DNA from 2 places in the Microbispora sp. NPDC088329 genome. Region 1 is predicted to be linked to the other one. Evidence: riboswitches for the same ligand, from Rfam matches in the RefSeq annotation. Region 1 holds a riboswitch; the other holds the start of a gene.

Region 1 (5,876 bases):
GCGCGAGCGCGGCCCGGACGGGCCCGGCGTCGCAGACGGCGACCACGCGGGCGGCGTCCGCGTGCACCGACTCCAGCCACGCGGCCACCCGCGCGCCCAGCTCGGAAAGGCTCTCCCCGCCGTGCGGGGCGGCGTCCGGGTCGGTCAGCCAGGCGCCGAGACCCTCGGGCTCGGTCTCGGCGATCTCCGCGAACGGCCGTCCCGCCCAGGTGCCGTAATCGGCCTCGGCGAGCGCCCCGGCCACGACCGGCTCGCGCCCGGACGCGGCCCGCGCGGTCGCCACGGCCGCGGGCCAGGGCGCGGCGAAGACCACCGCGTCATCGGGGAGGGCCGGGTCGGTGCGGGCCAGATCGGTGCGGCGCAGGGCGGCGGCCTGCGCCAGCCCCGACGGATCGGCGTCCTCGGGGGCGGGGAAACAGGCGCGGCGTGTGCCGGGCGTTCCCGCCTGGCGAATGATCAACATGGGCCGTTCGCGCCGTTCGCGCCGGGCGGCAGGGCCCGCAGGCCCGGCGTGGGTCCGCTTCCGATGAGCGAGAGCAGCCCGCCGGTGTCGACGTTCCGCTCGACCAGGTCCCCGAGCGCGTCCAGCCGCGCCTCCCGCAGCCCCGCGAACGACAGCGACGGATCGCCCCGGAACTCCCGCCCGGCCGCCCTCGCCACCTCCCCGAGGAAGGCTCGCCGGAACCCGTCGTTCTCCAGCGCGCCGTGCCAGGTCGTGCCCCACACGTTTCCGGCGCGGCACCCGTCGAGGAACGGCTCACCCCCGTCGTGGGTGACGACCCCGTGATGGATCTCGTACGCGCGTACCGGATGCCCGTAGCCCTCGCCGACCGGCCGCCCGAGGGTCTTCTCCCTCGCGAACGCGACGTCGGCGGGGAGCAGCCCCAGGCCGGGCACCGTGCCGGCGCCGGACTCCACGTGGTCGGTGATGGTGCGGGCGAGCATCTGGTAACCGCCGCAGATCCCGAGCACCGGACCCGTCCTGCGGACGACGAGGTCGGCGATGCCGGTCGCGCGCAGCCAGGCCAGATCGTCCACCGTGGCCCGCGAACCCGGCAGGATCAGCAGGTCGGCGTCGGCGCAGGCGGCGGGTGAGGTGACGAAGCCGACCGTGACCCCCGGCTCGGCGGCCAGCGCGTCCACATCGGTGAAGTTGGAGATGCGTGGATACCGCACGACGGCCACCCGCAACGCGCCGTCAGCCGCGGCGCTCCCCGTGTTCCCCGTGTTTCCTCCCGGCCGGTTGTCGAGCGACAGCGAGTCCTCGACGTCCATCCACAGCCCGTCGAGCCACGGCACGACCCCGTAGACCCGGCGCCCGGTCAGCCCTTCGATCATGTCCAGCCCCGGCGCGAGCAGCTCCCGCGCGCCCCGGAACTTGTTCACGATAAATCCGGAAATATGCGCCTGATCGGCGGCGTCGAGCAGGGCGACCGTGCCGTACAGGTGCGCGAAGACGCCGCCGCGGTCGATGTCGCCCACGATGATCACGGGCAGCCCGACGGCCCTGGCCAGCCCCATGTTCGCGATGTCCCCCGCCCGGAGGTTGATCTCCGCCGGGGAGCCCGCCCCCTCGCAGATCACCACGTCGAACTCGTCGGCCAGCCGCCGGTACGACTCCACGGCGATCGCGCGCAGTTCGTCGCGATGCGCGCGGTATTCCAGCGCGTCCACGTCCGCGACCGGCCGTCCGCGCACGACGACCTGGCTACGGCGGTCGCTGCCCGGCTTGAGCAGGATCGGGTTCATGTCGGCCGTCGGCTCCAGCCCGCAGGCGGCCGCCTGCACGGCCTGGGCCCGCCCGATCTCCGCGCCGTCAGCCGTGACGTAGGAGTTCAGCGACATGTTCTGCGCCTTGAACGGCGCGACCCGTACGCCGCGGCGGGCCAGCCACCGGCACAGACCGGCCACCAGCACGCTCTTCCCGGCATCGGAGGTGGTGCCCGCGACCAGCAGGCCGCCGCCGGGCGCCCCGGCCATGGGATGTCCCCCCTGGGGGTGTCCGCGCCCCCGGTAGAAGGTCCGACGGCCGGAGTATCCTGGCTCCCGGATCCGCGCTTTCCCTCAGCCTTCCCGCCCGTGCGGGGCAGTGGCGTGGGTGAGGGTCGCTCCCCGGTGACAGTGGCGGGACCGCGCCGGATTCACACCGGCTTCCTCCGCGTCCGTCGCTTGCGGTGGTCAACATACACCTTCATGCCGGACGTTCCGCAAGTGTGCCGCTATGTGCGTTTCAACGTGGCGATCATGTAGAACGGCTCGTTCTTCGTGACCTCGTTCTCGCCGTGCCCGTTGTAGTCGAAGGTCATCGTCCCGTTGTCGTGGACGGTGAGGTAGATCGTGCCGTTGCGCACGCAGTTGCCCCGCATCGACACCCGCTTCAGGCGCACAGTGGTCCCGCTGACCACCTGGAGTCTGGACCTGCCTACGCACCGGTAGTCGACGAACTGCTCGGTGACGGTGTCGCCGCCCTTCGGCACGGTCAGCACGAGCGTGTCGTACGCGCCGGGCTCGTAGTCCACCCTGCCGCGCCACACGCCCGCGAAGCGTGCCGTGAAGCGCAGGGGCACGCGCGCGGTGGGCGCCGGACCGGGCCCCGAACCGAACGTCGGACTCGGCGCCGGAGCCGGCGTCCGCGTGGGTGTCCCCGCGAGTGTCCCCGTGAGTGAGGTGGCGGGCGAGGGGGCCGGAGTGACGGCGGCCGCAATGTGCCGCGCGACACCGTCGCCGTCACGGCCGCCGTCACGGTCGCCGTCACCGCCGGCGACGCCTCCGGACGGGAGCACGGACAGCAGCACGGCCCCCGTCGTCGCGGCCGCGAGCGTGACCGCCGCCCCCGCGAGCAGCCCACGGCGGCGGCCGGAGCCCCGCCGTGAGGGCACGGTGTCCTGTTCCGGAGAAACGGGACGCCCCGCGGCGGCGAGCAGGCCCGGAACGTCCCCGGCGGTCCCCTCCGGCGCCGCGGCGAGCAGCCGCATCGTGATGTCGAGGATGCCCGGGCGCTGTGCGGGGTCCTTGCGCAGGGCCAGCGCGACGATGGAGCGCAACGGCTCCTCCAGGTCGCCGAGGTCGGGCTCCTGGGTGAGCACGCGGTTCAGCACGGCGGGCAGCGCGTCGCCGCCGAACGGCGGCCTGCCGGTGGCGGCGAACACCATCACGCCGCCCCACGCGAACACGTCCCAGGCGGGCGCGGGCGGCTCGCCGGCGATCTGCTCGGGCGCCATGTAGGCGGGCGTGCCGAGGGCGCCACCGGTCGTCGTGGTCGCGTCGAGACGGCGTGCGACCCCGAAGTCGACGACCCTCGGACCGTCGGGCCCCAGCAGCACGTTGGCGGGCTTGAAGTCGCGGTGGACGATCCCGGCCTGGTGCACGGCGGCGAGTGCGGTCGCGGTCGCGACGGCCAGCCGGTGCAGGGCGGGCCCGGACCGCCGTCCCGCCCGCTGCAGCGTGGGGCCCTCCACGTACTCGCTCACGACGTAGGGCCGCGGGCCGTCCAGGTCGAAGCCGAGCACCCGGGCCACGCAGAACGGCGCGACCCGCCGCGCGGCGGCGATCTCCCGCGCGAAGCGGCGGCGGGCGTCCTCGTCACCCGGCCGGCCCCCGTGCGCCGGCTCGTGCAGCAGCTTGACCGCCACCGGCGCGCCCTCGGCCGTACGGCCGAGGTAGACCACCCCCTGGCCGCCCGCACCGAGGCGGCCCTCCAGCCGGCAGCCGCCGATCTCGGCCGGATCTCCGGGCAGCAACGGCTCCACCGCAGGCATGCAGCCCTCCTCGGCCCGTTTTCCCCTCACCCTAAATGAACGGAACGCTGGCACTTCCCGATCATGCTTGCCATCATGCCGGGATGGACGTGGTGGGGACGGTCCGGGCGCGGCTGCCGCTGGTGGTCCGGCGCGCCCTGGCCGAGCCCCTGCTGCTGACCGCCGCTTTCGGCTCCATCCTGCTCGCGACCACGGCGATCTCGGCGCTCCTGCTGCACGCGGGGTCGGCGACCCAGACGGGCGTGCGCCGGGCCCTGGAGACGGCGCCGCTCGGCGCCACCGCCACCGTCGTCACCTCCTCGGTCACGGCGAGGGACTTCACCGCCGTCGACCGGGCCGTGCGCGCGGGGATCGCCCACGCCCACCCGGAAGTGCCCGTACGGGTCACGGTGCGCGTCGAGTCCGGCTCCTACGCGCTGCGGGGACGGGAGCGCGGCGATGATGACCAGCCCGTGCTGACCCGGTTCGCCACGTACGAGGGACTGGACGGCCGGACGGACCTGGTGAGCGGGCGCTGGCCGGCCGAGGGCGGCCCCGCGGCGGGGGCGGCGGCAACGGTGGAAGCGGCGCTGTCCGAGCCGGCATCGCGGGCCATGGGGGTGTCCGCAGGCGACGAGTTCACCGTCGTGGGACGCCTGGACGGCGCGCCGGTCCGCGTACGGGTCACCGGCCTTTTCCGGTTGCGCGACTCCGGCGACTCGCGCTGGGCGGGGGAGGACCTGCTGCGCTACGGCACGCGGACGGGCGACTTCACCTCCCAGGGGCCCCTGGTCGTGCCGGCCGGCGCCTTCCTCGGCCGGTTCACGACCGGCGACTCGGCCCGCTGGCTGGCCGAACCCGACCTGCGCCGGCTTCCGCCCGACCGGGTGCGGGCGTTGTCCACGTCGGTCGCCGGGGTCTCCGCCGACGTGCGGGCCGGCTGCCCCCGGTGCGCGGTCACCGAGACGCTGTCCGCGACGCTGCTGCGGCTCGACCGTGGCGCCCTGACCGCCCGCTCGACCATGCTGGTCCCGGTGTTCCAGTTGCTGGTGCTGGGCGCGTACGCGCTGGCGCTGACCGCGCGGCTGCTCGCCGAGCACCGCCGGATGGAGACGGCCCTGCTGCGGTCGAGGGGCGGCGGGTCGCCGCGGCTGGCCGCCCTGGCCGCGGGGGAGGCGCTGCTGATCGCGCTGCCCTGCGTGCCGGCGGCGCCGTTCCTCGCGCCCGTCCTCCTGGGGCTGGTGAGCGCGTTCCCCTGGATAGAGGCCACCGGCGTGCGGCCGCCCGGAGCACCGGACGGAGCCACCTTCGCGGCCGCGGCGGCGGTCGCGCTCGCCTGCGCCGCCATGCTGGCGGCCCCGCCCCTCCTCGCCGCCCGCCGTACGTACGCCGAGGAACAGGCGGCGCGGGGGCGCGACGACCGGCCGGGCCTGATCCAGCGGGCCGGGGCCGACGTGGCTCTGCTCGTCGTGGCGGGCCTCGCCGTCTGGCGCCTGCGTGACCAGGACGCCGGCGGAACCGCCCGGCTCGGCGGCGAGCTCGGGCTCGATCCGCTCATCGGGGCGGGACCGGCGCTGGCTCTGCTCTGCGGCGGCATGGCCGCCCTGCGGCTGGTGCCCGCCGTGGCCGGGGTCGCCGAGCGGGCGACGCGGCGGCGCTCCGGCTTCGGACCGGTTCTGGCCGCCCGGCAGGTGAGCCGGCGCCCGGCCCGCTATTCGGGGCCGGCGCTGCTGCTGACGATGGCGGTGGCGATCGGCGTGATGTCCCTGGCCACCGCCGCGACCTGGCGCGGCGCACAGGAGGACCGGGCCCGGCATCTCGTGGGCGCCGACCTGCGCGTCGCGGCTCACGCGGGGGACGGCACTGGGACCTTCACCGGGCTGCCGGGGATCGTGGCGGCCGCACCGGCGCACCGCGTCACGGTCGTCGCGAACGGCGGGGACGCCACTTTGATCGCCATGGACGCCACAGAACTCGGCCGTGTCATGCTGCTGCGTCCCGACCTGTCGCGGCTGTCACCGGCAGGGCTCGCGGCCCGGCTCGCCGGTCCACCCGGAGAGACGCTGCGGGTGGTGGTGACCGAGGGCCTGGCGGACACCGTACGGATCACGGCCGGCACGGCGACGATGCCGATCGAGG
Region 2 (5,876 bases), on a different contig from region 1:
GCGAGCGCCCATCGCTCCCCTATCAGGCGTGATTTGAGCACCCGCCGGACCAGTTCCACCGCGGCGATCGCCGTGGCCACCGCGATCGCCAAGGTCGCCCAGTTCCATGCTGCCGCTGTGACGGCGCCCCCTGTCGTCGTCATGGGGTTCCCTTTGCCCTTTATGGGAGCGCCGAAAACAGCGAGATCAGAAGGCTTCGTCGAAGCTGACGTCGCCTTCGACGGCCACCTGGTAAGCCGAGACCCGGCGCTCGAAGAAGTTCGCCAGCTCCTGCACGTCCTGGAACTCCATGAAGGGGAAGGGGTTGTCCGTGCCGTACCGCACGGGCAGGCCGAGCCGGGCGAGCCTGCGGTCGGCGACGTACTCCAGGTAGCGCCGCATGTTGTCGGCGCTCATGACGCCGTGCCCGTCGCCGCACAGGTCGCGGGCGAAGGCGAGCTCGGCGGCGACCGCCTCCTCCATCATCCGCGTCACCTGGGCCGCCAGCTCGGCGTCGAACAGGTCCGGCTCCTCGCGGCGCACGGTGTCCACCACCTCGAAGGCGAACTCCATGTGCATCGACTCGTCGCGGAACACCCAGTTGGTGCCCGTGGCGAGGCCGCCGAGCAGGCCGCGCGAGCGGAACCAGTAGACGTACGCGAAGGCGCCGTAGAAGAACAGTCCCTCGATGCAGGCGGCGAAGCAGATGAGGTTGAGCAGGAAGGCCCGCCGGTCCTCCCGGGTCTCCAGCCGGCTCAGCTCGCTGATCGAGTCGATCCAGCGGAAGCAGAACTCGGCCTTGTCGCGGATCGACGGGATGTGCTCGACGGCGGCGAACGCCTTGACCCGCTCGTCGAGGTCGGGCAGGTAGGTGTCCAGCAGGGTCAGGTAGAACTGGACGTGCACCGCCTCCTCGAACAGCTGGCGGCTCAGGTACAACCGCGCCTCGGGGGCGTTCACGTGCTGGTAGAGGTTCAGCACGAGGTTGTTGGCCACGATCGAGTCGCCGGTCGCGAAGAACGCCACGAGCCGGTTGATCAGGTGCCGCTCCCCCTCGTCCAGGGTCGCGAGGTCGGCGAGATCGGAGGCGAGGTCGACCTCCTCCACCGTCCAGGTGTTCCTGATCGCCGCGCGGTATCTCTCGTAGAACCCGGGGTAGCGCATCGGGCGCAGGGTCAGGTCCATACCGGGGTCGAGCAGCATCGTTCTCATTGGCAGGCCTCGCAGATCTCGGGGTTTTCCAGGGAGCAGGCGACGGCTTCCGCCGGGGCGACCGCGGGCACGGTCGTCTGGGCGATCCTCGTCGCCGGGCGGGAGCGCAGGTAGTAGGTGGTCTTCAGGCCCGACCGCCAGGCGTAGGCGTACATCGAGGAGAGCTTGCCGATGGTGGGGGCGGCCATGAAGAGGTTGAGCGACTGCGACTGGTCGACGTACGGCTGCCGCGCGGCGGCCAGGTCGATGAGGGCCTTCTGCGGAAGCTCCCAGGCGGTGCGGTAGAGCGCCCTGATCTCGTCGGGGATGGTCGTGATGTCCTGGATCGAGCCGTCGTTGAGCTTGATCGCGTCGCGCATCGGCCTGGTCCACAGGCCGAGGGCCTGGAGATCGCGCACGAGATACCGGTTGACCTGGAGGAACTCTCCCGACAGCGTCTCGCGCTTGAAGACGTTGGACACCTGCGGCTCGACGCACTCGTAGCAGCCGGCGATCGAGGCGATCGTGGCCGTCGGCGCGATCGCGACCAGCAGGGAGTTGCGCAGCCCGGTCTCCGCGATCCTGGCCCGCAGCGCGGCCCACTCCTCGGGATGCGCAGGGGCGCACGGGAAGTGGTCGGGGTGCAGCACGCCGCCCGCCGCCCGGGTCTCCTCGTAGGCGGGGTGGCGCCCGCGTTCGACGGCCAGGTCGGCCGAGGTGCCGTACGCCGCGAGCGCGATCTCCTCGGCGATGCGGGTCGACAGCGTGAGCGCCTCGGGCGAGTCGAACGGCAGGCGCAGCGCGAAGAACACGTCGGCGAGGCCCATGACGCCGAGCCCCACGGGCCGCCACCTCCGGTTGGCCGCCTCCGCCTCCGGCGTCGGGTAGAAGCCGAGGTCGATCGTCCGGTCCAGGAACCGCACGGCGGTGCGGACGGTGGCGCGCAGCCTGCCGAAGTCGACGGCGTCACCCTCGGGGGTCAGGTGGGCGGCCAGGTTGACCGAGCCGAGGTTGCACACGGCGGTCTCGCCGTCGCTGGTGACCTCCAGGATCTCGGTGCACAGGTTGGACAGGTGGATGACGTTGCCGGGCAGCGCGGTCTGGTTGGAGGCGCGGTTGGCGGCGTCCTTGAACGTCATCCAGCCGTTGCCGGTCTGGGCGAGGGTGCGCATCATCCGGGCGTACAGGGCCCGGGCGGGCACCTGCCGGACATATCGCCCGGCGGACTCCAGTTCGCGGTAGCGGGCGTCGAACGCCTCGCCCCACAGGTCGGTCAGCTCGGGGACCTCCTTGGGGTCGAACAGCGACCACGTGCCATCCGCCTCGACCCGGCGCATGAACTCGTCGGGCACCCAGTTGGCCAGGTTGAGGTTGTGGGCGCGGCGCGACTCCTCGCCCGTGTTGTCGCGAAGCTCCAGGAACTCCTCGATGTCGGCGTGCCAGGTCTCCAGGTAGACGCAGGCCGCGCCCTTGCGCCTGCCGCCCTGGTTGACCGCCGCCACCGACGCGTCGAGCGTGCGCAGCCACGGCACGATGCCGTTGGACAGGCCGTTGGTGCCCCGGATGAGCGAGCCGCGCGAGCGCACCCGCGTCCAGGCGACGCCGATGCCGCCGGAGTACTTCGACAGCCGCGCCACCTGGCCGTACCGCTCGTAGATGCTCTCCAGCTCGTCGCGCGGCGAGTCGAGCAGGAAGCACGACGACAGCTGCGGCCGGCGGGCGCCCGAATTGAACAGCGTCGGCGAACTGGGCAGGTAGGCCAGGGCGGACATCAGGCCGTACAGCTCGGCCGCCTCCGCCACCGAGGCCGACAGGCCGCAGGCGACCCGCAGCAGGAAGTGCTGCGGGCGTTCCAGCACCCGCCGGGTGACCGGGTGACGCAGCAGGTAGCGGTCGTAGACCGTGCGCAGCCCGAAGTATTCGAAGCGGTCGTCGGCCGCCGGGTCGATCAGCGCGTCGAGCGACTCGGCCTCGTCGGCCACGAACGCGGCGACGACGTCGCCCAGCAGCCCGGCGGCGTGGGCGGCCGCGACCGACTCGGAGAACGTGCGCACCCCCTCGGCCGCCGCCTCCTCCGCGATCAGCCCGTTCAGCAGCCGGGCCGCCCGGCGGGAGTTCTCCGGGTCGGCGATGACCCCGGCCGCCGCCTCCTCGATGGCCTGCCACACGGCCGCCACGTCGCGCGCGCCGTCCGCCCGCGCCAGGCCGGGCGCCGGGTCGGTGATCGTCATCAGATGCCCCCTCCTCGTCGTTCCGTGTCCGGCCGGATCGGAGAAGGGGCATGCCGCGGCGCACGCGCACGGAACAGACGTGCCGTGACGGTGCGGCGAACCCTCCCGCGAGGCCCGGCGCGGGGCGCGCGCCCATGCGCGCGCCGTCACTGGCAGGTCTTCGGACTCGCGGGCGTCCGGCCGGGCTCACGCCCCACCGGTCCTACTGGCCGTCGCTTCCCGGGCGCACCCACGCCCAGTGCTCATACACAGCACAGTGCCATGTGACGGCGGTCGTTCCCGCTCACCGCTGCGGGGCAGTCCCGGATTCGCACCGGGTTCCCTCTTGCCTCACCTAGGTGAACCAGCAACGCGATGGATCCTACATCTTGTGGCCCTGCTCGCAACCGGCCCTACAAGTTGTGTTTTTCAGTGCAATCCGAGATCATTGAGCAGCAGAGCCGTACGGCGCGCCTCGACGGTCAGCCATTGCCGGAAGTCGTCGCCCTCGAGCCACATCGGCGTCCAGTCGTTACGCTCGCACAGGCTCCGCCATCCCGGAGTGCCGGCGACGGCCCGGCACAGATCGAGCAGGGCGTCCCGCCCGGGCGTGCCAGGCGGAGCGATCAGCCCGGTCCAGTCGGCGTACACGATCCGTACGCCCGACTCCGACAGCGTCGGCGCGTCCACTCCGGGCAGCCGCTCGGCGGAGGAGACGGCGAGGGGCCGCAGCCGTCCGGCGCGCACGTGGGGGGCGACCTCGCGCCTGCCGCCGAACCCGAGAGCGATCCGCCCGTCGAGGACCGCGGCGACGGCCTGCGCCCTGGTGTCGAACGCGACGTAGTGGAGCAGGCGCGGGTCGGCTCCCAGGCCCCGCGCGGTCAGGCCGAGCAGCAGGTGCTCCGGACCTCGGTCGGCGCCGCCGCCCACTGCGGGCCCGCCGGGGTCGCGCAGCAGAGCGGCGGCGAAATGCTCGAAGGTGCGGTAGCCCGAGTCGGGAGAGGCGACCAGCACCTCCCACTCCCCCGCCAGCCGAGCGAGCGGGACGGCCCTCGTGACCAGGAGCGGGTCACGGGTCAGCGCGCAGGCGGCGAGCAGCGCCGGGTCGGCGATCACCAGATCGGTCCGCGGCCCGCCCGGCCGGGCGAGCAACTGCCCGCCGTCACCGGTCTCCCGCCTGATCCGTACGGCCCGGGCCCAGCGGCGCCCCTCGATGAGCGCCTTGAACCCGGCGGCGACGCCGTCTCCGCATCCTCCGGGCGGCCCGGGGACCGCGAGAGAGAGCTCCCTCCGGTACGGCGGCGCCTGGACGCCGCACGCGCCCGCGAGGGCCAGGGCTCCCAGCGCGAGGACCGTACGGCGTCGCATGTCGGCACCCTCCTACTCGAAGAGCCCCTTACACGCACAGACTATGAGTAACTACACCATGTCACCACATAACGGACGTTACGGCTGCGGCGATCGGTAGGCGAGCCGCGGCGGTGGCCTGCGGGAGCACAAGGGCCCTGCCGCTTGCTGCCAGAGGACGTGGACATGCGGGAGGGCGGTAGCAGGAAGCTGCAATCACCGGGCAACATGCTGCCGCCGAATTGCCTGGTTCCGGGGCTGAAGGCACAGTTGATTGTGCGAGGACGAAACAGCCCACGGAGAAGCCCGCGCCTCGCGCTCACACCCCTACCCTGTCCGGATGGGCACCGACATCTACGGATTCATAGAGATGCGTCACCCGCACGCCGACGAGGACTGGTACGAGGGAGACGCGTGGAGCGTTTCCCTGCCTCTTTACCCGCTCTATGGCGTCAATGACTACGCGTCGCTCGGTTGCCTCTTCGGCATTCGCAACCGGCTTGACTGGGCCCCTGTCGCTGCCGGCCGTGGCCTGCCGACGGACGTTTCGGGACCCGTCCGTACCCACTATGAGAACTGCGCGCGGTTGGATGCCGCCATTCATGGCAGCACGTGGGTCTCATGGGCGGAGCTTCGTGATCTGGACATGACCGTCCGCCCTGCCGCCCGAGGAGTGCTCGATGTGCACTCGGAAGGCGGCTACTCGATCACGCGGTATCGGATCGACGACCGGTGGCCCGATGAGGTCGTCGAGCGGTACGGCATGCCGCCCTTGGGCATCTCGCCCGTTGGGGCCCCCGCGGGCCGCTGGGAGATCTCGGGACAGACCCTCGAGTACGGCCCGGTGACGCGACTGGACGTGCTGGGACCGGGCACCGGGTGGGAGCACGTCTTCGCGGTGATGCGGGCGCTGGCGCAGCGGTTCGGGCCCGAAGGCGTGCGTCTGGTCGTCTGGTTCGACTGAGGGCGTCGTCCCGCTTTCGGGCGGGTTCCGCTTGCTGTCAGGGGCGCGGGCACGCAGGACGCGATCGTCTCGCCGCCACTATTGGAATCGGCGGGATGCAGGCCGCGGCGGGCGGCACCACTTGGGAGGCCCCAAGAGTTCGTCAACCCGGCACCCGTACAAGACCGCGGCGCCCCTTCACCGGC

What was found. A riboswitch is a leader RNA that binds a small molecule or an ion and turns the genes downstream of it on or off. The one in region 1 is predicted to bind cobalamin.
Region 2: another riboswitch for cobalamin. It lies ahead of AB0O28_RS14390 (ribonucleoside-diphosphate reductase subunit alpha); the one in region 1 lies ahead of AB0O28_RS09780 (cobyric acid synthase).

The regions. Positions count from the first base shown of each region.
Region 1 is NZ_JBFBIP010000003.1:508,307-514,182, reverse strand. It holds gene AB0O28_RS09785 (histidine phosphatase family protein) at 1-463, opposite strand, end outside; gene AB0O28_RS09780 (cobyric acid synthase) at 457-1,980, opposite strand; cobalamin riboswitch at 2,033-2,157, opposite strand; gene AB0O28_RS09775 (serine/threonine-protein kinase) at 2,220-3,758, opposite strand; gene AB0O28_RS09770 (FtsX-like permease family protein) at 3,842-5,876, shown strand, end outside.
Region 2 is NZ_JBFBIP010000006.1:102,614-108,489, reverse strand. It holds gene AB0O28_RS14400 (mechanosensitive ion channel domain-containing protein) at 1-143, opposite strand, end outside; gene AB0O28_RS14395 (ribonucleotide-diphosphate reductase subunit beta) at 187-1,191, opposite strand; gene AB0O28_RS14390 (ribonucleoside-diphosphate reductase subunit alpha) at 1,188-3,401, opposite strand; cobalamin riboswitch at 3,535-3,764, opposite strand; gene AB0O28_RS14385 (tripartite tricarboxylate transporter substrate-binding protein) at 3,810-4,748, opposite strand; gene AB0O28_RS14380 (hypothetical protein) at 5,068-5,691, shown strand.